Roseivirga sp. BDSF3-8: one gene and its partner. Each later gene encodes a partner of the first gene's protein in a complex. Links are inferred from orthologs where the notes say so. Each region holds a gene or a part of one and is shown on either strand. Other genes may lie near its edges.

Region 1 (12,883 bases):
ATATTTTATCTGTGGTAATCATCATCTTTTTCCTTTTGCACTGGTACCTGTCTCTGTTTTGTCAGAGCTTCTTTCTGCATAGGTACGCAGCTCACAAAATGTTTACGATGACACGTAACTGGGAGCGCTTTTTCTACATGTTCACCTATGCCTGCCAGGGCAGCAGCTACCTGAGCCCCAGGGCTTATGCTATCCTGCACCGGATGCATCATGCCTACAGCGATACTGAAAAAGACCCACATAGTCCTCACCATGCCAAGAACCTCTTTGACATGATGTGGAAGACTAAAAACATTTACAATGCTTACCTTCATGAGAAGGACAAGGCTGAGCCTCGCTTCCTTAAGAATGTTCCTGACTGGAAGAAGATGGACCGCGTGGGCGGGTCTTATGTAAGCCGTATCCTGTGGGGTACCTTATATGTAGCTATCTACTTCTTCAGCATTACGGTCTTTGAACTACCTTACACACACTGGGCCATGTACTTCTTATTGCCTATCCACTTCCTGATGGGCCCTATTCATGGTGCTATTGTAAACTGGAGCGGGCATAAATACGGGTACTCTAACTTTGATAATAAGGATAAGAGCCGTAATAGCCTGATACTGGATATACTGATGCTAGGTGAACTGTTCCAGAACAACCACCATAAGCTTCCCAGTCGTCCTAATTTTGCTGTGAAATGGTTCGAATTTGACCCTACTTATCCTGTCGTTCGTATTCTTCACGTATTCCGGATAATACGGCTTCAGAAGGCATAAAGGAGCTATTAAGCTCTTAATCAGGGCCTTGCCCTACGGACTAACCCCGGGCTTCTCAAAACAATTTTGGGAGGTCCGGGGTTATTTGTTTGTAATAGGAGCCTAATTAACGATTTGATAATCAATCATTTAATGAGCGCAATGAGACTTATATATTCATATAAAAAGAAATTTTTGATGATGCTGCCTGCCATGGTATTTGCCTTTTGGGCAGTAGCCTGCAATGATGTGGAGGATAAAGCTGTGTATGAGCAGGACGGAGACTTGCACACTGAATATGAGACGATGAACGAGGAGCCGCACTATCAGAAAACGGAGTCAGAATATACTCCCTTTGATGATAGTAATACGGCAAAGGGTGGTGAGTCGGTCAACGAGGAACTGGTGGATGAAGACGGCAGTGAAATGGAGAGTTCTACAGGAACGGAGCCAACTGCTACGAGTGAAGAAGATGATAATTAAGAATAAACGCTCGAACTCTTTAAATTATTTAAAGTAAATGAGCCACAAGAGGCTGTCCTAAACACGGGGCAGCCTCAAGTTTTTTGAGGGGGTACTTTATTCATTAATTCTATCTGATAGTCGATTATGGCTCTCCTGGTTATGGTGAAGGCTTTGACATATGTATTTTTAAGCAATACTATCACGGAGACAAATATTTCTAAATTTTCGTTATAGATGATGCCATTTCCATAATACCTCATGGGCTTTTCCAGGTAATAATTTATAGCCTCTTTTTCAGCTTGTGACAGGAAACTGGTAAATGTTTCTTCCATAGAGAGGCTGGTGAGATGCTCTTTTAACCTGGGTTGAAGTTTTTCTACTTCGATAAATGCATTTTGCAGTTCCTTTTCGGTTTTAGCTTCCTGCACCATATCAACTGTTCTATCTAATCTCTCTTCAAGTTCTTTTTGATCGTGGTAATACTCCTTAAGCCTGAACAGTTTGTCATATATGATCGTGAGGTTTTCTTCCTGGTTATATTCTTTTTCTAAATGTAGAAATGCCCGGTAAACCTGCTGATCATTACTAGTGATCTCTGTTTCCAGATGCTTTGCCTTTTCACCTATAGCAGCGGCAAGCTTACCCGCATTTTTGTGGTGGTACTGCTCCCCATCATAAAAGAAGTATTTTACAGGGATGTCTCTTTTACTAATGTGGGTAAGGGTGTTTATATCCTCTGTCAGAGCAGTATATTTCATCCTTTTCTCCACCTTGTCCTTTGCAAATAATTGCTCAAAATCAGGATATAACTGTGTTGCAGGGGGGATATTAAGGTCAAACCTATGTGGCACATATCCGTCATAGTAGTAATTATACCGTTCATCGTAGTATCCACTATCAGAAATCAATTTTGCCAGTTCATCAGCAAACTCATGCTCCTCCCATATTACCTGTTCCGGAGTATCTGGTTCTATGCCTACTCCATACCGGTAGGTAAACATTTCCTCATAGTGCTCCAGGTTACGAAAGAGGGAGGGGGCTGTTTCTTCTATATTTATTTCGCTTACTATGTTGAGTTTCTCAGCCTGACTGATCCGCTTAAGGTCATCCGGGTGACTATCCCATGGATTCAAAATCACAAGGCTTTGGTGGCTTATACGCCTGATTTCATCCGGGTCTGGCTGGGGTAGTCCATTTACCAGGGGGTAACCGTTGAAGCGTGATAATACTTTTAATCCTATCTTTAAGTCTGTATAGATATTGCTCGATGCTACTTTTTCTCCAGCTTTTACGCTGTAAAGCTCAATGATCTTTTGGAGGGTATATTCAGCTAAACGGGACCTTAAATTTAAATTGATAAAAGGCCGGGAACCAGCAATATGAATACTTATTTCATCTGCCCTCAGCTCATTTTCCCTGGAAAGTGCGAGACAACTTTCAGCCATATACCCGTGAAGCTTTTTGAGCACCCACTCTATGCCTCTTGCCAGAAACCCGGTAGCCTGACTAAGCAAATTATTTACCCTGTCATCTTCACCGAGCTCTTCCAATCCCATATAGTAATCGGCGTTATCATAAAGTAACTTGTATGCCCCCTGTTCTATCAAATGTGTATATATCCCAATTTTGAGGTTAGCCTGTGAAAAATGACCAAATTCATGAGCCAATAAGGATTTAAGCTCCTGAACTGTACATGTATTTATTAATCCGACTCCTACAACAAGGCTTTTTTTTACAGGCAAAAACAAGTGCCAGAAGGATACAGGAAAGACTATAGCGGCATAGATATCAGGAGAGAGAAATACTTTATGTGGCATGGTGGTTTTAGCCTCATCAGATACTTCTCTTAATAAAGCAAATAGCTCAGGTTCATCACTTTCAGTAACCTCCGGCAGGTGACCTGTTTGCGGATAATGTTTTGCGAATACGAACCTGAGTGTAAATACAAGCACTGCGATACTGAATATGACTAATAGAATGGCCCCACAGATGGTGAATGCAGAGGGGTATGTGCTTACAGCCCAGATAGAAATTGCCACACAACCTGCTACAAGTGTAAATGCTGCTAATGAAAGGAGTACATACGCAATGAGAAAGAGACCTATGGACCACCGGGCTTTTGTGGTTAGTTTTTTGATATTGGCGGACCGGACAGCAGTGGTGTTTAAACTCATGTTTTTTTCTTTAAAGGCAGGCAGGCTTTTATTGCTCAAAAGATATAAAAAAATCCCTGCCGCTATATGCACCAGGGACTTATGTATATCAAAACAAGAAGGGGGTTAGTACTTTTTCCGGATGATTTCCCCCATGATGAAGGCTTTCCTGAACTCATGCTGGTCGTGCAGGGCATGCAGGATGTCTGCATGGCTGCCTACTTCATCATCATCATCATCCAGGTGGACTACCTCAAGGGAAGAGCGTGTGCGGTCGTCCAGTGACACCAGTTCATCAAGCTTTTGGGCCTTCTGATTACCCATCTCGTTGAGTGACGTATACCGGCTGCTTTTATTGGCTGGCTTTACGTGCTTGTCCTCTTCCGGTTTGCGGTGGTCAGGGTCTACATCAAACAGTTTACGCCTTTTTTGCCTATTCTGAGAGGTGTTCATGTGGTCTCTGTCATCCACTTCCTCTTCAACAGGGCGCTGCTGCCGCGGCTGTTCTTTCTTCTTCTCACCAAGTACCTCCCCTAGTATTTCTTCCAGATCAAAGCCTTTGGATCCTGTGTCGGTATCTTTCCGGGCTCCTTTGCCTACGACGGGCGGCTGTTTGGCTTCTTTTTTCTTCTTTATGGCCTTCATGATCCCGTAAATGATCATAAAGGCTATGTATATAAATATGCCGAAATTATCCATCGCCTCTAAATTAACATAATTTTTTTCCGGTTGGGTGGTAAGCTTGATTTTTCGGCGCTTGGGGCTCTGCAGAAGTCGGGTAAAATTGCTGAGATTTTATATTTTTGTAGATTGCTTAATTACCTAAATCCTGTGGCGGTATGGAGTTGACACGACTGGAGATCAAAGGCTTCAAAAGTTTCGGTGACCGCGTTGTCATTAATTTTGATCGCGGTATTACGGGTATAGTGGGCCCTAATGGCTGTGGCAAGTCCAATGTGGTGGATGCCATACGGTGGGTGCTGGGTGAGCAAAAGACGAGAATGCTGCGCTCGGATAAGATGGAGAATGTGATCTTTAACGGTACACGGAACCGTAAGGCGCAGCAGTTGGCAGAGGTGTCTCTAACATTTAATAATACGAAGAACATACTGCCTACGGAGTACACGACGGTAACCATTACGCGCCGCTATTACCGCACTGGTGAGAGCGAATACCTGCTCAATGGGGTGGTGTGCCGCCTGAAGGACATCACGAACCTTTTCATGGACACGGGTATTGCGACTAACAGCTACGCCATCATCGAGCTGAAAATGGTGGATGATATCCTGAATGATAAGGACAACAGCCGCCGGCAGCTATTTGAAGAAGCGGCAGGCATCAGCAAATTTAAGACGCGCAAAAAGGAAACGCTGAAAAAGCTGGCCGATACGGATGCTGACCTGGACCGGGTGGAGGATCTGCTGTATGAGATAGAAAAAAATATGCGGAGCCTGGAGCGACAGGCAAGACAGGCGAAGCGGTATTTTAAACTGAAGGAGGAGTATAAATCCTTTAGTGTAAGTCTGGCGCTGAAGAATATTGAACGCACCCGGGAAAAAACCCGGGATATTCAAAAAAAGCTGGAAGGGGAAAGTGACTTGAAGGTGAGCCTGAGACGCCAGGTGAGCGAAAAGGAGGCTGAAATAGAAAAGGTAAAGGCCAGCCTGCTGCAAAAGGAGAAGCTGCTAAGCGGCCGGCAGCGTACGCTGAATGACCATGTGGCGAAGATACGCCAGATGGAGAGTGATAAGAAGATCAAAAATGAGCGGCTGAGGTTTCTTTCGGATAAGGCGGACAACCTGCGTGACCAGATAGAGCAGGATAAGAAAAGTAATGAACGGGCTCACTTCAGTATACAATCTCTGAGCCAGGAGAAAGAGGTGGCTGAGAAGCAACTACGTGAGACGGAAAACCTGCTGGAGGAGTATACTGAGGCTTATGAGGATCAAAAAAGTGTAACGAGCCAACTACAGGAGGAACTTAATGACCTGGCCCAACGCCAGCGCAGCCGCCAGGACCAGGTGTATCAGCTAAAGAAGAGCCTGGAAATAAAGCAGATGCAGCTAAGCTCGCTAAAGCAGGAACTGGAGCGTACGGCCTCTGACACGAGTGAGCAGCGGGCGAGCCTTGATGACTTTGAGGACAAGGAACAGGAGCTGCGTGAGCAACTGGATCAGCGAAATAGTGTGATCGAGAAGCTAAAGGCGCAGGAGGAACACTTGCAGGAGCGCCTGGAAAGCACGGAAAAAACGCTGGAAATGATCCGTGAAGAGCGGACGCAGCTAAACCGTAAGCTTGATGCGCGGCAGAATGAATATAGCCTTACGAAATCGCTGGTAGAAAATCTGGAGGGTTTTCCGGAGGCTATCAAGTTTCTTAAAAAGAGCAGCAAATGGGCGAAGGATGCCCCTCTCCTATCGGACATCATCACGTGTGAGGATAAGTACCGGGTAACAATAGAAAACTACCTGGAGCCTTACATGAACTACTTTGTGGTGGAAACGGAGGCGCAGGCTTACCAGGCGGTAAACCTGCTGAGCGAAGCAAGCCGCGGAAGGGCTAACTTCTTCATGCTGGATCGTTTTGACACGTTTAAGCCACACGCTCCTAAACTTTTTAATAATGCGATCCCTGCCACTGAGATCGTGGAATATGATGGTAAGTACCGTCACCTGGTATCTTATATATTGGATAAGGTGTACCTGGTGCAGGGGGATCGTGATGAGTTTCCGGATGATCCTGATTGCCTGTTTATCAGTGAAAGTGGCCGTACGATCCGCAGGCCCTTCAGTATAAGCGGTGGCTCGGTAGGCCTCTTTGAAGGAAAGCGCATAGGGCGGGCCAAGAACCTGGAGAAACTGGAGAAGGAGATCAAATCGCTGGAAAAGAAGCTGAGCGACATCCAACGGGGACAGGAGGAGAAGCAAAAAGAGCTTAATAGCCTGCGGGAAAGTACGGTAAAAACGCAGATAGACGAACTGCAAAAGGAGATCAACCGTATCAGTGAGAACTATGTCTCTATCCGTACTAAAAAGGAGCAACTGGCTGAAATGCTGACCAGTGCGGCTACGCGCCGTGAGGATATGCAGGACAAAATTGAGGTGCTAGTCGATGAGGTGGCTGAGCTGGAACCTAAGGTACGTGAGGAGCAGGAAGCGAGCACGGGGATGGATGAACGGGTGAACACGCTGAACAGTGAGCTGGTGGTACAAAATGAGCTTCTTACCCAGAACAGCAGCCGCTACAACCAGCAGAACATCCTCTTCCATCAGCAGCAGAATAAGGTGAACAGTGTAGAGCAGGAGATCAGCTTTAAGCAGGCGGCATTTGAAAGCAGCCGGGAGCGCCTTGAGAAAAACCAGGGCGAACTGAAGCGTACGGAAGAGGAGGTAAAGATACTGCTGGACCGCAATGAGGAGGGTGACGACCAACTGGTGGAAATGTACCACGAGAAGGAGAGCATAGAGGCGGGTGTAAATGAGGCGGAAAAGGACTACTATGAAAGCCGGGGGCAGATAGATAAGGTAGAAAAGGACCTGAGGGGATTACGCGACCAACTACAGAATACGGACACGCTGGTGATGGAACTGCAGCAGCAGATGAATGAGGCTAAGCTGTCACTGGCGTCGGTGAAGGAAAGGCTGAGCGTAGAGTTCGAAATAGACCTGGATAACCTGCCGGAAGAAACAGAGGAGCAGAAGGAGGCTAAGGAGGGCATGGGTGAGGCTGATCTTAAGGAAAGGGTACAGGACATCAAGCAAAAGATAGAGAAAATAGGGCCGGTGAACCCTATGGCGATGGAAGCCTATGAGGAGATCAGCGAACGGCACACCTTTATCAGCCAGCAGAAAAAAGACCTGCACCAGGCTAAGGACAGTTTGCTGCAGACGATCGATGAGATAGACACGGTGGCTAAGGAGAACTTTCTGAAGTCTTTTGAAGCGATCAAGGCTAACTTTATCAAGGTATTCCGCAGTCTGTTTACTGAAGAGGACGAGTGCGACCTGAAGCTGACGGACCCGGATAGCCCGCTGGAAAGCAGCATAGAGATCATGGCTAAGCCTAAGGGCAAACGGCCGCTAACAATTAATCAGCTCAGCGGTGGGGAAAAGACGCTAACGGCTACCTCGCTGCTTTTTGCCATTTACCTGCTTAAGCCAGCACCGTTCTGTATATTCGATGAGGTGGACGCGCCGCTTGATGATGCGAATATTGACAAGTTCAACAAGATCATCAAGAAGTTTAGCGAGCAGTCTCAGTTCATCATAGTGACGCACAACAAGCGCACGATGGCCAGTACGGATGTGATCTATGGGGTGACTATGGTGGAGAGTGTGAGCCGGGTGGTGGCGGCAGACCTTCGTGAAATGGCAGACCTGCCTGAGGAATAAACCCTGCGGACTAAAGGGAGATAGGCCTGATAGTGGAATCGGCGTGTTCTGCCCGGCGCTTGCGCGTTAGTTCGGGCACCAGGAGCACCATAGTCAGTATAAGAAATTGAATAAAGCCTCTTCTTGCACTGTGAACGGCATCGCGGTAGGCGTTCATGGCGTGATTCAGGGGAAGGTAGGTATGAGCTGTTGTCCGGAGGGATAGTATGTTGCCATGGTAATCAACTACGTCTCGTAAGCCATCTTTTTCCACAGACATATACAAAACATCCCCACTTCTTACTTCACTGGTAAAGGCGGCGGAGTCAAAATAAGTGGCCAGGCTGCTTTTAATGTAGACGGTACCATTGTGCTCCATGAGGTCCAGCACCACATCGCCGCTGGGCAGGTTTTGTACTCCGTCAAACTTAGCGCTGATCTCTGTGAGGTTATCATTGTCAGGTCTTACCCGGAACGCAAAGTTTATAAATGCCAGGATGGCAATAGTGAAGGAGAGGAAGGCAACGGCCCTTCTCAAAAAGCGCAATTTGGATAAATCCATTAAGTGGTAAGCGGATGTTATTATTTGAAGATAGGCAAATTTACTACTATTGACAATGCCGCAGAACACACATTGAACGAATATCTTACCTCTGGCCCTGTTTTTGTACATACCTGACTAATTTTACCTGGAACAGCAGGAGGGTTTTCTAACAGAACAGGCCCATTCCTTGTTGAATTTAATAAAAAAGCCTCTGGTGAAGGGGGATAGCCAGACAACCAAAGAGTATTATGAAACGACTGAAACGTTTACCGGTACTGCTAATAGCGGTTCTGATGTGCTTTTTACAGGCATGTGATAAAAATAATAACCTGAGCCTTTTCAGTGTACAAAACGATGTGGAGCTGGGTCAGCAGGTTTCACAGGAAATAGCCAATAATCCACAGGAGTTTCCTGTATTGAGCGAGTCTCAATACCCTGAGGCATATACCTACCTGGAGGGGATACTGGATGAAATTCTGGCGAGTGATGAAGTGGCTTATAAAGAAGAGTTTGCATGGGAAATTAAGATCATCCAGGATGATGATGTGCTGAATGCCTTTGCTACGCCGGGCGGATATATTTATATATATACGGGACTGATAAAATACCTGGACTCAGAAGATGACCTGGCCGGGGTATTGGGCCATGAGATTGCTCATGCGGACCTGCGCCATACGTCAAGGCAACTACAGCGCCAGTATGGTATATCTATCCTGCTGAGTGTGGCCCTGGGTCAGGACCCTGGCACATTGGAGCAGATAGCTGCTCAGATAGCTGGCGGACTGGCTGGCCTGCGGTTTAGCAGGGAGTTTGAGGAAGAGGCGGACAGCCGCTCGGTAGACTACCTTGCCGATACGGACTACGCGTGTAATTCGGCTGCTTCGTTCTTTGAAAAATTATTAGCAGAAGAGCAAAATAGTGGTACACCTGAGTTTCTGAGCACGCACCCTTCACCGGATAACCGGGTGGCGGATATTAACGCAAAAGCTGAGGACATTAACTGTGATACGACTCCGCTGAACCCTTCCAGCTACGATAATTTCAAGAATATGCTTCCCTGATTCTTAGAGGAAAGAACTTATCAAAATGGCTGTCTGTGTAATACCAGGCAGCCATTTATATTTTACCCTTGCCTGAAGAGGACAAAAGGGGGTGAATCACTAATGTAAATTTTCGTAAGTTTGCGGCACTAACGAACGAATAGCCGAATATGAAACGATCCGAAATAAAATTCGAGGTTGAACTAGACGATAAACGGGTACCTGAAAAGATATTCTGGCAGGCTTCGGAAAGCGGCATTACTGAGCTGACCGAGACCAAGTCTGTGAGCATAAGTCTGTGGGATCATGCCGCCAAGAACACGATGCGGATAGATCTTTGGGCTAAGGACATGGAGGTACGTGATATGAAGCGGTTTTATATCGACTGCCTGGGCGGCCTGGCTCAAAGCATGTTAAATGCGACAGGGGACGAGCTTATGTCGCAACAGACGAATGAGCTGGTGGAGAAACTGGCGCTGCACGTAGAAAAAGAAATAAAGGCGGGTAAGATCTGATCGCTGATCCCGGTATGATATTATAAGATCCGGCTCCGGAAAGGGGCCGGATTTTTTTATTTAATAGTATACCATCAGTTTCCATTTAGTTTCCTATTTCCCTTTTTATTCAAAAAAGAACGCCTGCAGCCGGTAAATGAGATAAAAAATGTATTTTAGATGATCAAAAATGAAGAATATTTAAAACAACCTATTATTGTCTGACAATTTTACGTAAGCCCATTAAATATGAAGAGAACTACTTACAGCCGCCTATTGGCGATATGGGCCGTTTTCATGCTCATTACCTATCAGGGATTTGGCCAGGGACAAACTATCGTTTCCGGCCAGGTTTCCGATGCTGAGACCGGCGAACCGCTTATCGGTGTGAATATTATCGTGAAAGGCAAGGTGCTGGGAACGGTGACGGATATACAAGGCAACTACCGCCTGAAAGTTAACTCTGCCCCTCCCCTAACCCTCGTTTATTCCATTGTAGGCTTCGAACCACAGGAGCTTGTGATAACTGATGCCGTTTCTGAGGGCATCAATGTGCAGATGTCCGAACAGGTATTACTGGGACAGGAGGTGGTGGTGTCTGCCTCGCGTGTGGAGGAAAACATTTTGCAGTCTCCGGTTTCCATTGAAAAAATGGACATCCTGGAAATACGCAACACCGCCTCTGACGACTACTACAAAAGTATAGGTAACCTGAAGGGTGTGGATGTTACTACGAGTAGTATCAACTTTACGATTATCAACAGCCGTGGCTTTAACGGTACGGGTAATACGCGCTTTGTGCAGTTGATCGATGGAATGGACAGCCAGGCGCCGGCGCTTAACTTTCCGGTGGGTAATCTGAACGGCCCTACGGAACTGGATGTGGAGACACTGGAATACATTCCAGGTGCCTCTTCTGCCCTGTACGGTCCTAATGCATTTAATGGTATCCTGCTGGTAAACAGTAAGAACCCTTTCCAGTACCAGGGACTGAGTGCTATGGCCAAATTTGGTTTGAATCACTTTAACGGCAACTCGCTGGAGCCGGAAAATCCGCAACCGATGTACACAGCGGCTATCCGTTATGCCAAGGCCTTTAACAATAAGTTTGCTTTTAAGGTGAACCTGAGCTATTCACAGGCAGAAGACTGGTATGGCACAGACCTTTCCGATCGCTTTCCTGAGCGCGGACCGAGTGACTTCGGAGCCGCCGTGCCTCCCGGTGGTGAGGGACTGTACGCAGACTTACCGGATAATGTACTCTCTACTTACTATCAAAATCCCGGCGCTAACCTGGTGCACGGCTATGGCGACGATGCCGCTATTGCCATGCCGCTGGTAGGCTTTAATGCTGAAGACCAACTGCGGGCAGCAGGTTATGGTCCTTATATTGACGAGGGTGACATTCCTAATGTGGTCGTGGCACGTACCCCGTACCTGGAAGAAAGTGTGGTAGACTACGGTGCAGAAAACTTTAAGGCTAATGCAGCTCTACATTATCGCTTCAGTGACAGGCTTGAAGGTATTGCCAACTGGAACTACGGTTTCGGTACCACAGTATACACTGGTGCCCAGCGTTACTCCTTGTCTAACTTTAACATATCCCAATACAAACTGGAGCTTCGCAGTGATAACTTCTTTGTAAGGGGATATACCACGCAAGAGCGCTCAGGTGATAGCTATATTGCTGACTTCCTGGCATTACAGGTGAATAATTCCTGGCAAAGTAACCCTGACTGGTTCGGAACATACCTCGGGGGCTACCTCGGATACCTGGAGCAAAGTGGCATTGCTCCGGGAACCAGTACGGCGCAGCAGCGCCAGGCTGCACACTGGGCTGCCAGGCAGATTGCGGATCAGGGAAGATTATTACCCGGCACTGCCGGATTTGAAGAAGCGGCTGACCAAATCAGGGACGAAGTAATTCCCCAGGGAGCCAAGTTTGACGATGCGACTAACCTGTGGCATGGTGAAGCACAGTATGACTTTAAGAACATTACGGATGCCCTGGAACTGCAGGTAGGTGCCAGCTACAGGCTGTATGAGCTTAACTCTAACGGTACCATCTTTGCTGACTCGGCTGGAAATGACATCACCATACAGGAATATGGCGGATATATGCAAGCCGGTAAGCGAATGTTTGATGATAAGTTCAAACTGACCGGCTCAGTGAGGTATGATAAGAATGAAAACTTCGACGGACAGGTGAACCCGCGTATTTCGGGAGTCTACACCTTAGGTGAAGGCACACATAATATTCGTGCGTCTTACCAGACCGGTTTCCGTATCCCTACCACGCAGGGTCAGCACATCAACCTGAGTACGGGTGCATTCCGCCTGATTGGAGGTCTCCCCCAGTACTACGAAGCCTATGACATATTTAATAACGCCTACACAGCGCGATCAGTAAATACATATATCGCCGCAGTAGCCGATTCCGGCACTACAGCAGCTCTTGTTGATCCTGCGAATATCGCCCTGCTCGAGAGAGCGGAATTCGACCCGGTGAAGCCGGAACAAGTACGGGCCTATGAAATCGGCTATAAGGGCCTGTTTAACAACAATCTGCTGATCGACTTTGCTTACTACTATAATCGCTACGATGACTTTATTGCACAGGTGCAGGTTCGTAAAGCTTCCGGTGATGTGGCGGTGAACGCAATAAATGCGCAGTCGCTGCTGAGTGGGTCGGATCAGAATACATTCCAGACTTATACGAATGTGGACCAGTCCATATCGGCCCAGGGCGCAGTATTTGGCCTTACATACAGTCTCATGGACGGTTATAGCTTTGACGTAAACTATAACTGGAACAGGTTGAATGACGCTGATGCGCTGGTGGAGCAGGGCTTCCTTGCTGAGTTTAATACGCCCGAGCACAAATTCAACATTGGCTTCGGAAACCGTAAGGTAACAGACCGCTTCGGCTTTAAGGTGACCTACCGCTGGCAGGAGGAGTTCCTGTACGAATCTTCATTTGCACAGGGTATTGTACCTGCTGTAGGTACTTTCGACGCACAGCTTAGCTACAAGCTACCTGACATGAAGTCTATCGTGAAGATAGGTGGCTCAAACCT
Region 2 (11,626 bases), 1.7 Mb from region 1 along the record:
TTACCAGGTGGTCTATATCATGACCGTCTATCGGGCCAAAGTAGCGCAGGTTCAGACTTTCGAAGAGGTTGCTCTGCTTCAGCAGAAAGCTCTTCATGCTGCTCTCCACCTTTGAGCCTATCTCCTGGGCACTTTTGCCAAACTTGCTCATCTTACCCAGCAGGTTCCACACCTCGTCCTTCACCTTATTATACGTGTGGCTCGTCGTGATGTCCGTCAGGTAATCCTTCAGCGCCCCTACATTAGGGTCTATCGACATGCAGTTATCGTTCAGCACGATAAGCAGGTTCGTATTGCTCACCCCCGCATGGTTCATCGCCTCAAAGGCCATACCCCCCGTCATAGCGCCGTCACCAATCACAGCAATATGCTGGCGGTCGTCTTTTTTATACTGAGAAGCTATCGCCATACCCAGGCCGGCCGATATGGACGTAGAGCTGTGCCCTACACCAAATGTATCGTACTCGCTCTCCTTTCTCTTGGGAAAGCCGCTGAGACCTTTGTATTTACGATTAGTGTGAAATTCGTTTCTTCGCCCGGTAAGGATCTTGTGGCCGTAAGCCTGGTGGCCCACATCCCATATCAGTTGGTCTACCGGAGTATTAAAGGCATAATGCAGTGCCACTGTCATTTCTACCACGCCAAGGCTGGCGCCAAAGTGGCCTCCGTATACGGAAACGGTGTCTATAATGTACTGCCTTAGTTCTTCGCAAAGCTGAACCAGTTGCGAACGGTCGAGTTTCCGGAGATCTTCCGGGGTCTCTACCTGGGCCAGCAGCTTACCGGGTTCAATAAGCATGTATACCTTTTTTGGTGCAATAATTAAACAAACCTTCGCCTAAGTGAAATGTTTGCCCTTAAAAAATACGCTGACAAGCCCTTTTCCGGATTGCCAGCATTGTCAAAATTACATAAAAAATTTCACTCGCTATGCTTCCTAAGCAATTTCATAATATCTTTGAAATTTAGAAAACGGCAATAATCGTAAAAAAGATTCCCTGAATTGAGTTTTGAGATCAAGTTACCTCTTTTCGAAGGCCCCTTCGATCTGCTCCTCTTCTTTATAGAGCGGGATGAGCTTGATATTTACGATATTCCAATCTCTAAAATCACAGATGACTTCCTTGACTACCTTCACCATCTGGAATCACTTAATATCGAGGTAGCAAGTGAATTCATCCTGGTCGCCGCATCCCTTATGCGTATTAAGGCCAAAACCCTGCTGCCAAGGCCCGTTCTCGATGAAGAAGGTAACGAAGTAGACCCCCGCGAGGAGCTCGTGCGTCACCTCCTGGAGTATAAGCAATACAAAGAGATAGTAAAGGAGCTCTCCACCATGGAAGAGAACATGCTCCATGCCGAAAAGAGGGGTAACGTCATCAAAGAGGTGCGCGCCCTCAGCGAACTTTCCAATGTTGAGGCCGAACTGCAAAACATAGACCTCTTTAAGCTGTTGAAAACATACCTTAAAGTAATGAAGCGGTATGAGGATGAGCAGAACCGGCCGGTGCACCAGGTAGTACAATACCCTTACACCATCGAAAAGCAAAAGGAGTTTATTCTGAACCAGGTGGAAGGTAATGACCCCGTTCCGTTTCAAAAGGTAATTGAAAAGATCCCCAATAAGATCGCCGTCATTTTTAACTTTTTGGCCATACTGGAGCTCGTGCAGTTAAGTCTGATCACTATTCAGCTCGGCGAGGGCTTCAATAATTTTTGGATAAAAAAGCCTGAAAAGGAACTTGCCCACTAAATGGACATCGACTCTAAGAAGATATTCAAGACATTAAACCCTAAAAATGTATGGATACCGATCGTTATCGGTGTGGGTATAGTGTTCTATCTTTTTGCCAGCGATGAATCCATCCGGGTGGAAGACCTGAGGCTCGTCCTCAATGCCAAAACCCTCCCCATCATACTGGCCTTTCTGGTGCTGTTCATGCGGGATGCAGGCTATGTCGCCAGGCTTCGCACCATTACCGGCAAAGAGCTTTCATGGGGTAGTTGCGTATTCACCATCATTATGTGGGAGTTTGCCTCCGCCGTTACCCCCTCCGTGGTAGGCGGTACCGCCGTTGCCGTCTTTATTATGAATAAGGAAGGCCTTAATCTCGGCAAGTCCCTCGCCTTCGTTATGGTCACCGCCATCTTCGATAACCTCTTCTTTGTCGTCGCTGCCCCCCTCATTCTTCTCGTTACCGGAGGCGACATATTTCCGGAAGTAGCCACCATAGCCAAGCTCGGCATTAACCTTAAGGCCGTGTTTTACGTCAGCTACAGCCTTATCGCTTTCTACACCTCCGTTATGGCCTTCGCCCTTTTTGTGAGGCCACGCGGCTTCAAGTGGCTCCTTATCCGGCTTACCAGCAACCGCCTGTTAAAAAGGTGGCGCTACAAAGCCTATGAGCACGGCAACGAAATTATCATGGCAAGCGCCCAGCTCAAAGGTAAAGGCTTTGCCTACTGGTTTAAGATCTCCCTTTTCACCATTTTTATATGGTCAGCCAGGTACATCCTTCTCAATGCGCTCATGTCCGCATTTGCCGGCATCGACCTCAATGGTCACCTCACCATTTTCGCCCGGCAGATCATTCTCTGGATAGTTATGCTCTTCTCACCTACCCCCGGTAGCAGTGGTACCGCCGAGCTTGCCTTCCCCGTGTTCTTTGAGAACTTCCTCGGCAACTATACCATCGGCACCAACATCCTCTGGAGACTATTCACCTACTACCTCTACCTCCTGCTCGGAGCCCTCGTGCTTCCCCGCTGGATACGCAGAGTCTTTTTTAAGAAAAAGGCAGAAGAAGATAAGCTCAAAGCCCGGAAGGAAGAGAAAGCAAATAACGGCGGAGGCACAAAAAAAGCCGGCACCCACGGGGATACCGGCAATTAATTAATCTTTCCGATACCGGAGATTAGAACTTCTCCGTTTCAGCAAAGAAGAAGCTACCCTCGATAGCTGCGTTCTCATCACTGTCAGATCCGTGTACCGCATTAGCCTCGATAGACTTGGCAAACAGCTTGCGGATAGTGCCATCCTCTGCTTCAGCAGGGTTAGTAGCTCCGATAAGTTTACGGAAGTCCGCCACAGCATTGTCTTTTTCAAGGATCAGCGCCACAATAGGACCGCTGGACATATAAGATACCAAATCCTGATAAAATGGACGCTCCTTATGAACTGCATAGAAGGCTCCGGCGTTATCTGCCGTAAGTCTGGTAAGCTTCATGCTAACAATACGGAAGCCTGCTTCTTCCATCATTTTGAGGATCGCGCCTGTATTGCCTGCTTCGTAAGCGTCAGGCTTGATCATAGAAAATGTCCTGTTTCCTGCCATGTTGAGTCAATTTTGGAATAAAAACCGTATTTACGGCCGCAAAAATAGCATTTATATTTAATTATTAAGAGTGAAGGCAAAAAGCGCTCAGCAGCCCCGGTCAGGCCGGCCTGCTTTTGTTTTTATCTATTTTATTATCACTTTTGCACTTCACTGAGGTCAACCCCCCTGTCAAAAAAGGGTTATTGCCAATGCAAAATTTAGCATCTTTTAAAGAGTTCTTAAGCGTACCTCAGAAAGTCGTTATCACTACCCATCACAAGCCGGATGCGGATGCGCTGGGCAGTTCGTTAGGGCTGGCTGCTTTTCTGAAGAAGAAAGGCCATTCCGTAACCGTCATTACCCCTACAGATTATCCCCGCTTTTTGCACTGGATGAAGGGAAATGATGAAGTGATCGTCTTCAACGAGGGTAACGAGCAGCAATCGGCCAGCCTTATAGAAGAGGCTACAGCCATTTTCTGCCTGGATTTTTCTAATCTCCATCGTATCAATGAGCTCGGCGAGCTCGTTCGCAATGCTTCCGCTACCAAGGTCCTTATAGACCATCATGAAGAGCCGGAAGATTTTGCTGACTTTAGCAAATGGGATAAGAAAGCCGCCGCCACCGCCGAGCTGATCTATATGCTCATCCGTGATATGGAAGAGACAGATCTCCTCGATCCGGACATAGCCGATTGCCTCTATGCAGGTATCATGACCGATACCGGGTCTTTTAAGCACCCTAATACCACCCGCAATGTGCACATCATCACTGCTGACCTTATGGAGTACGGGGCCGATGTGAGCAAAGTATCCAAACTCATTTACGATACCAATAGCCTGGACAGGGTGCGTTTTATCGGATATGCCCTTAACGAAAAGCTTACCGTCTTACCCGAATACCGTACAGCCTACTTCGCCATATCTGCCGAAGAGCTAAAGCGCTTTAATAGTAAGACCGGTGATACCGAAGGCCTTGTTAACTATGCGCTCGGTATTGAAGGAATCACCCTGGCCGCTGTTATCATCGACCGTACAGAAGCCGTTAAAATGTCCTTTAGAAGCGTGGGTGACTTTAGTGTCAATAAGTTTGCCCGGGCCCATTTTGAAGGCGGAGGACACAAAAATGCCGCCGGTGGCAAATCCGATGACAGCCTCGAAAAAACAGTAGAAAAATTCGAGAGCCTGCTGGATGACTACAAAGACCAACTATTGCAAAACGGAAAACCGATCAACGAACATGCATAAAATTTTCAGACAGGCCGCATTTGCCGTTATGGCCCTGGCCGCAGCCACATCTTGCGATACCAAAGAGTATGAAACACTCGAAAGCGGTGTACAGTACAAGTACATCGAAGAAGGTGAAGGCGCCAGCCCCTCTCATGGTAAAGTAGTGGTAATGAAGTTTGCCTATACCGCTGATGATGGAGATGAGTTCTTCAGCAGCAGCGAAATGCCTAATGGTAATACCGTAATGGTGTATGACTCTACCATGATGGGCCAGAAAGGAAGTATTGAAGAAATCATCAGTATGATGCAGGTAGGCGATAGCGTAGAGGCTAAAGTCGGTGCCGAAACCTTCTTCAAAAAGACCTTTAACATGGATCAGCTTCCTGATACCGTTAAAGCCGAAGAGAACATCACCTTTAACATTCGCCTGGTAGAAGTAGCCGACCAGCAGGAGTACGCTGAGCGCATGAGCCGCGAGCAGACCCAAAAGGACGAGACCGCCATTGAAGAATACATTGCTGAGAACAACATGGAAGGCCTGGAAAAAACCGAATCAGGACTTCGCTACGTGATCACCGAAGAAGGTGACGGCCCAGAGGTTGAGCAAGGCGACAGCGTTAAGATCAACTACACAGGTTACCTGCTTGACGGTACCGTATTTGATTCCAGCATTGAAGAGACCGCCCGCGAAGCAGGCGTTTTCATGGAAGGCAGACCTTATGAGCCCATCGGCCTGCAGTATGGCATAACCCGCTTTATCCCCGGGTGGAACGAAGGCATTGGCTACCTGAGCGAAGGCGATAAAGCCACCCTTATTATCCCTAGTGCCCTGGCTTACGGAAATCAGAGACGCAGCGCACAGATTGGTCCTAACAGCATTCTTGTATTTGAGCTGAGTGTGACCGAAGTAAAGAAAAACACCGATACAGCGAACTAAGCGTATACAAAAACGCATTAAATACCAAAGCAGGCCCTGTGCCTGCTTTTTATTTGTCGTATACTATGTAAATTTGGACGTTTGATCGTTTGTTGAATATGAAAAAATCACTGCTATATATTCTGGCTATCATGCCATTCGCCCTGTTCAGTTGTCTTAATGACGATGACCCTGAACCCTTTGTTCCCCCTACTCACGCAGAAGAGGTACAATCCATCGAGGACTTTCTGGATGCCAGAAATATTGCCTACCAGAGCGATACCAGTGGTATGCGCTACTATATCGATTCTGTAGGCACAGGACCCGCCCCCCGGGAAGGCGATACCGTAAGCGTGCGCTACACCGGCTTCTTTCCAGGTGGCAATGTCTTTGACAGTAACGAAAATGGCCTGCCACTCGAGTTCGTCATTGGCGAAGGGAGAGTAATAAGAGGGTTCGAGTACAGCGTTTTAAAACTGAACGAAGGCGGTGCAGGTACCTTCTTCCTGCCCTCTCGCCTGGCCTACGGTAGCACCGGCGGAGGTCCCATTCCTCCTTATACAATCATTGGTTTCGAAGTCCATCTAATTAGCGTCAGGTAATTCTGATTATGAAGATTTGCTTCGCTACCAATAACCAGAAAAAGCTCGACGAGATCCGTGATATTCTCGGTGATGAGTACGATATCCTGAGCCTTCAGGATATCGGCTGTCACGAGGAGCTGGCAGAGACTCAGAAGACCCTGGAAGGGAACAGTGCCCAAAAGGCAGAATACGTGCATCAAACCTATGGGGTAGACTGCTTTGCAGACGATACCGGCCTCGAGGTGTACGCACTTGATGGTGAGCCGGGCGTATATTCCGCCCGCTATGCCGGACCCGGACGTGATAATGAGGCCAACATCCGTAAGCTGCTCGAAAGGCTGGCAGATAAAAAAGACCGCCGCGCCCAGTTCCGGACCGTTATCTCCCTTATCATCGATGGGAAGCTCAGGCAGTTTGAAGGGTGCATTAAAGGGGAGATCATTGATGAAAAGAAAGGGACAGCAGGCTTTGGCTACGACCCCGTTTTTGTTCCCTCCGGAGAGTCACTGACCTTTGCCCAAATGGGTAGCAGCAAAAAAAACGATATCAGCCACAGGGCTCTCGCCGTGGCTAAACTTATCAAATTCCTTAAAAAGAAGAAATAATCCTCTGATGAAGGAAGGCCATAATCCCTACATTGTTGGCATTACAGGCGGTAGCGCCAGTGGAAAGACCCGTTTTCTCAATAGCCTGATAGGTAAGTTCACCTCTGATGAAGTCTGCCTTATCAGCCAGGACAATTACTACCGGCCACGTCATCTGCAACCTGTGGATGAGAATGGCGTCCAGAACTTTGACACCCCTCATAGCATCAATCATGAGGAATATGCTAACGATATTCGTAAGCTCAAGCAAGGTGTCATCGTAGAGCGGGAAGAATATACATTCAATAACCCTGAGGCCACCCCCTCAAAGCTTATTTTCAAGCCCGCCCCCATCATTGTGGTCGAGGGAATCTTCGTATTCTACTATCCGGAGGTATCAGAGTTACTTGACCTTAAGGTGTTTATTGATGCTCGTGACTACATAAAGCTTAAGAGAAGGATCATCCGTGACCGGGACGAAAGAGGCTATGACCTTGAGGACGTGCTCTATCGCTACGAGAAACATGTGGCGCCTACATTTGATAAATATATTAAGCCATTTAAGTACGAGGCAGATGTTATCCTGCCCAATAACCGCGACGATGCCTTCGACCGTTCGCTCGATATGCTCGTGACCTTTTTACGCTCCAGGATATGACCAATAAATTCGCAGTAATAGGATTGGGCCAGTTTGGCACCTCCATCGCCCGGACACTCGCCGGTCGGGGCGCAGAAGTCCTGGCTATCGATATCCATCTGGATAAAGTAGAAGCCATGAAGGATGATGTAGCCTATGCCGTGGCCCTGGATAGCACAGATGTTAAGGCCCTGCAGGCCCAGAATATCATGGACATGGATGCCGTGGTTGTGGCCATAGGAGAAAACTTCGAAGGCCTCTTACTTACTACAGTACGCCTCATGGAACTGGGTATTAATCGGCTCATTGCAAGGGCGGCCAATGCGCAGCAACGGATGATCCTGGAAAAGGTAGGTGTCAAGGAAATATTAAGCCCCGAGGATACGGTAGGTAAAACAGTGGCCGAGATGCTATTGCACCCAAATATGCATTCTTTTCTGCCTCTGCCTGATGATTACGAGATTGTCGAGATCAACACCCCTGGCCGTGTAGTGAACCAAACAGTAAGCGAAGTTGGTTTACGTGAAAAGTATAACCTCAACCTGATCACCATCAAGCGTATTTACGAAGAAGAAAAAGAAGGTGAGGTAGTCAAGGTAGAGCACATCATTGGTGTTCCCAAAGGAGATACCGTGCTTTATGAAACTGACATCATAATCATCCTTGGTAAAGTACAGGATGTAAACAAGTTTATAGAAGTCAATAAGTAATTAAGTGGAATATTGTTATTAATTCCCTAATTTCGCGACTTCAACTATGCGGAAACAATTTTCCATATCCATCGTCTGGCAGGTAGCCGCCCTTATGCTGGTGTTCATCACCGGTGCAGGTCCTTCCTTCACCGCCCTGCAGGGCTTCGGTGATCAGGTCGGTGTGGTATCTTCTGTCAGCACGCAGGAGGATCATTCTGCTGACGACAAACAGCCATTCTCTGAGGATAGAGAAGAGCAGGAAGTTATTTCTGCCCTGCATGCTACCCTGCCGGTAGCTCCTTTCCACATTAATGTGCTCCCCGCACTGGCTGTGGCTAACCTTCCCCGAATAGAATTTTCCATGCCGCCCCTGCCCCGTATGGTGGCACCGGCCACACAGGTCTATTTTAAAACCTTATTCAGGCGCATCATTTCCCCCAACGCGCCCTAGTAGCATCCTTTCCGTTCTCTTTTCAGATAGCGGTACCTTCTATCGTGTAGCTCACGGGCTATACATCTTACAATAACATTACTCATCTATTTATTTAAAACGTATACCCAATGCGTAATAAAGGCATAATTGTAACGCTGACCGTAATTATTACGGCCCTTTGCCTATTCTATTTGCATTTTACCTTTGTCGCCCGCTCATTTATTGACGAGGCTACAGAATATGCCACTACAGAATCAGGCAGTATTGATTATCAAAAAAGACAGGCTTACCTGGACAGCCTCCGCCGTACAGAAGTGTATAACTTCCTTGGTGCAGGCTATACCTTTGAGGATATTGAGAATAACCAGTTAAACCTGGGGCTTGACCTTAAGGGTGGTATGCACGTAACACTTGAGGTATCCCCCATAGAGATCGTGCGTGGCCTGGCCAATAACTCGCAGAATCCTGCTTTCAATGCCGCTATCGAGCGTGCCCGTGAAATGTCCCGCACCAGTGAGGAGCCATTCACCGAACTATTCTACGAAGCTTATAAGGAAGAGAAGCCCGACGGCAGACTCGCAGAAGTATTTGCCAACGCCGCCAACCGCGACCGCTTTAGCTTCCAGTCTACCGACCAGGAGATCCTTTCTGTTATTAACGAGGAGATAGAAGGGGCTATTGACCGCTCATTCCAGATCCTGCGTACACGTATTGACCGTGCCGGTACTACCCAGCCAAACATACAGCGCCTGCCTAACAGCGACCGTATCCAGGTGGAACTACCCGGTGTGGAAGATAAAGAGCGTATCCGTAAGCTCCTCCAGGGAGTGGCCAAGCTCGAATTCTTCGAGGTACAGAATATGAACGAAGTGAGTGCTGTGCTTTCTTCAATAAACCAGAAGCTGCTGCAGGAAGAGAAGCTTGCCAGAGCCACAGGTGAAACGCAAGAAACTGACGCCCCTGAAGTAAACGAAGAAGACATCCAGGAAATGCTCCAGGATCAGCCTCAGGCAGAGCTTACCGAAGCCGGCGCAGAAGAAGAAGCTCTCACGGAGGGAGATACATCTGAGCTTAGTGAGGAAGACCTAGAGTCCCAGCTTGCCCAGGCAGACAGCGTGGCTGCTGATAGTGCATTGAATCAGAATACGTCAGCCCTCTTCCGTAACCTTGTTTATTCTGATCAGATGAGCCTTTACTACGAAGTGAAGGACACCAGCAAGATCAACAGAATACTGAAAAGAGATGAAATAAAGTCTCTTATTCCCCGTAATATCAAGTTTCTCTGGGCGGTTAAGCCAATCGAGATGGGGGCTGAAGGCGACGAGGACCAAATGGAAGCCCTCCGCTTGTACGCGATCAAAACAGAGCGTGGTGGCAAAGCCCCTCTTACAGGTGATGCCGTATCAAATGCCAGCATCGACTTCAGCACAGGTAATCCGGGCATCAGCATGCGTATGAACCCTGCCGGTACTAGAGACTGGGCGCGCCTTACTGCTTCCAATATCGGCAGAGCCGTTGCTATCGTGCTTGACAACTACGTTTACTCTGCTCCTGTAGTACAGAGTGAAATCACCGGTGGCAGCAGCCAGATTACAGGTGACTTCACCATAGAAGAAGCTGAAGACCTTGCCAATGTACTGAAGGCCGGTTCACTCCCTGCTCCTACACGTATTGTAGAAGAAGCCGTCGTAGGACCTACACTCGGCAAGCAGGCTCAGGCTCAGGGCGTGATCTCTATTCTTGCCGGACTTGGTATCGTGATCCTGTTCATGATCGCCTACTATAGCAAAGGAGGTATCATTGCTAATGTGGCCCTGCTGTTCAACGTACTCTTTATACTCGGTATCCTTGCTCAGCCTTCACTCGGTACATCACTTACCCTGCCGGGTATTGCCGGTATCGTACTTACTATCGGTATGTCGATAGATGCCAACGTTCTCATTTTCGAGCGTATCCGTGAAGAACTGCGAAATGGCGTAAATAAGATGCGGGCTATCCAGCTTGGTTATGAGAAGGCATTCAGCTCTATCATAGATGCCAACGTGACTACCCTTATCATTGCCATCATCCTGTTTGTACTTGGCCAGGGACCTGTTAAAGGTTTCGCCGTTACCCTGATGATCGGTATCTTCTGTTCATTCTTCTCAGCCGTATTTATCACCCGGGTGATAGTTACATGGATGACGAAGAAAGGTGATGACAGCAAAATTTCTTTTGCCACTCCGTTCAGCAAATCACTGCTGGCAGGTCTTAATATCGAGTTCATCGGTATAAGAAAGAAGGCTTACATGTTCTCAGGTGCATTCATCCTTATTGGTATGATCGTACTGGGTGTTTTTGGTCTTAACCTCGGCGTTGACTTTACAGGAGGTCGCTCTTACGTGGTTAGCTTTACGCAGCCTGTGGTTCCTTCTGAACTGAAAGTAGACCTCACAGATGATTTTGAGAATAAGAGTGTGGAGGTGAAAACGTTCGGCAGCAGCAATGTGCTGAAAGTAACCACAAGTTACCTTATCGATGATGAGCGTGAGGAGGCAGATGGTTTGGTAGAAGACCGCCTCGTGGCCGGTATTACCGAGGCTACAGGGATGACCTTCGTTCCCAATGGAAATGCTCTTGATGATGCAGCCAATTCATTTACCATATCAAGCTCAAGCAAAGTAGGGGCTACTATCGCCTCCGATATCAAACGCAGTAGCTGGGAGTCTGGCCTGCTTGCACTGGTAGCCATCTTCTTCTACATCTACGTGAGGTTCCATAAGTGGCAGTTTGGACTGGGTGCCATCGTAGCCCTGTTCCACGATGTGCTGTTTACGCTTTCTGCTTTTGCCATAGCCGGCCTGCTGGGATTCAGCTATGAAGTAGATCAGATATTTATAGCCGCCATTCTTACCATCATCGGTTATTCCATCAACGATACCGTGGTAGTGTTTGACCGTATTCGTGAATACCTCGGCGAGCGTGTAGGCAATAACACCAAGTCTACCTTTAATATTGCCATCAACAGTACCCTCAACCGTACCGTGATCACATCAGTAACCACCCTTATTGTGGTGCTTATCCTATTGATCTTCGGTGGTGAGGTACTCAGAGGGTTCAGCTTTGCCCTGTTTGTAGGTATACTCGTAGGTACTTACTCTTCCATATTTATTGCCGCTCCTACTGTAGTGGATCTGTACGAGAGGTCTGAGGCCAGGAAAAAAGTACAGGCCTGATAGATAAGTAAGGCTATCA

The links.
Region 2: the proteins of smc (region 1) and AB9P05_RS10200 are in contact, whole or in part, in a crystal structure (PDB 3ZGX), measured with the Bacillus subtilis proteins. The link is inferred for Roseivirga sp. BDSF3-8 from one-to-one orthologs.

What each region holds. Positions count from the first base shown.
Region 1 is NZ_JBGNFV010000001.1:4,104,162-4,117,044, reverse strand. The notes cover bases 3,815-7,949. They hold smc (chromosome segregation protein SMC), read left to right. Parts: upstream 3,815-4,197; coding sequence 4,198-7,749; downstream 7,750-7,949. Other genes in these bases: AB9P05_RS17025 (hypothetical protein), read right to left, coding at 7,760-7,949; AB9P05_RS17035 (hypothetical protein), read right to left, coding at 3,815-4,021. Outside these bases: AB9P05_RS17050 (acyl-CoA desaturase), read left to right, coding at 12-761; AB9P05_RS17045 (hypothetical protein), read left to right, coding at 903-1,223; AB9P05_RS17040 (M48 family metallopeptidase), read right to left, coding at 1,298-3,379; more of AB9P05_RS17035, read right to left, coding at 3,485-3,814; more of AB9P05_RS17025, read right to left, coding at 7,950-8,266; AB9P05_RS17020 (M48 family metalloprotease), read left to right, coding at 8,521-9,333; gliding motility protein GldC, read left to right, coding at 9,483-9,827; AB9P05_RS17010 (TonB-dependent receptor), read left to right, coding at 10,056-12,883. UniProt on the Bacillus subtilis protein: Required for chromosome condensation and partitioning.
Region 2 is NZ_JBGNFV010000001.1:2,453,787-2,465,412, forward strand. Bases 1-2,878 are described here. They hold AB9P05_RS10200 (ScpA family protein), read left to right. Parts: upstream 1-1,003; coding sequence 1,004-1,753; downstream 1,754-2,878. Other genes in these bases: dxs (1-deoxy-D-xylulose-5-phosphate synthase), read right to left, coding at 1-799; AB9P05_RS10205 (lysylphosphatidylglycerol synthase transmembrane domain-containing protein), read left to right, coding at 1,754-2,878. Outside these bases: more of AB9P05_RS10205, read left to right, coding at 2,879-2,893; AB9P05_RS10210 (nucleoside-diphosphate kinase), read right to left, coding at 2,916-3,335; AB9P05_RS10215 (bifunctional oligoribonuclease/PAP phosphatase NrnA), read left to right, coding at 3,527-4,564; AB9P05_RS10220 (FKBP-type peptidyl-prolyl cis-trans isomerase), read left to right, coding at 4,557-5,483; AB9P05_RS10225 (FKBP-type peptidyl-prolyl cis-trans isomerase), read left to right, coding at 5,582-6,064; AB9P05_RS10230 (non-canonical purine NTP diphosphatase), read left to right, coding at 6,073-6,651; AB9P05_RS10235 (uridine kinase), read left to right, coding at 6,659-7,288; AB9P05_RS10240 (TrkA family potassium uptake protein), read left to right, coding at 7,285-7,977; AB9P05_RS10245 (hypothetical protein), read left to right, coding at 8,024-8,410; protein translocase subunit SecDF, read left to right, coding at 8,521-11,607. UniProt on the Bacillus subtilis protein: Participates in chromosomal partition during cell division. May act via the formation of a condensin-like complex containing Smc and ScpB that pull DNA away from mid-cell into both cell halves.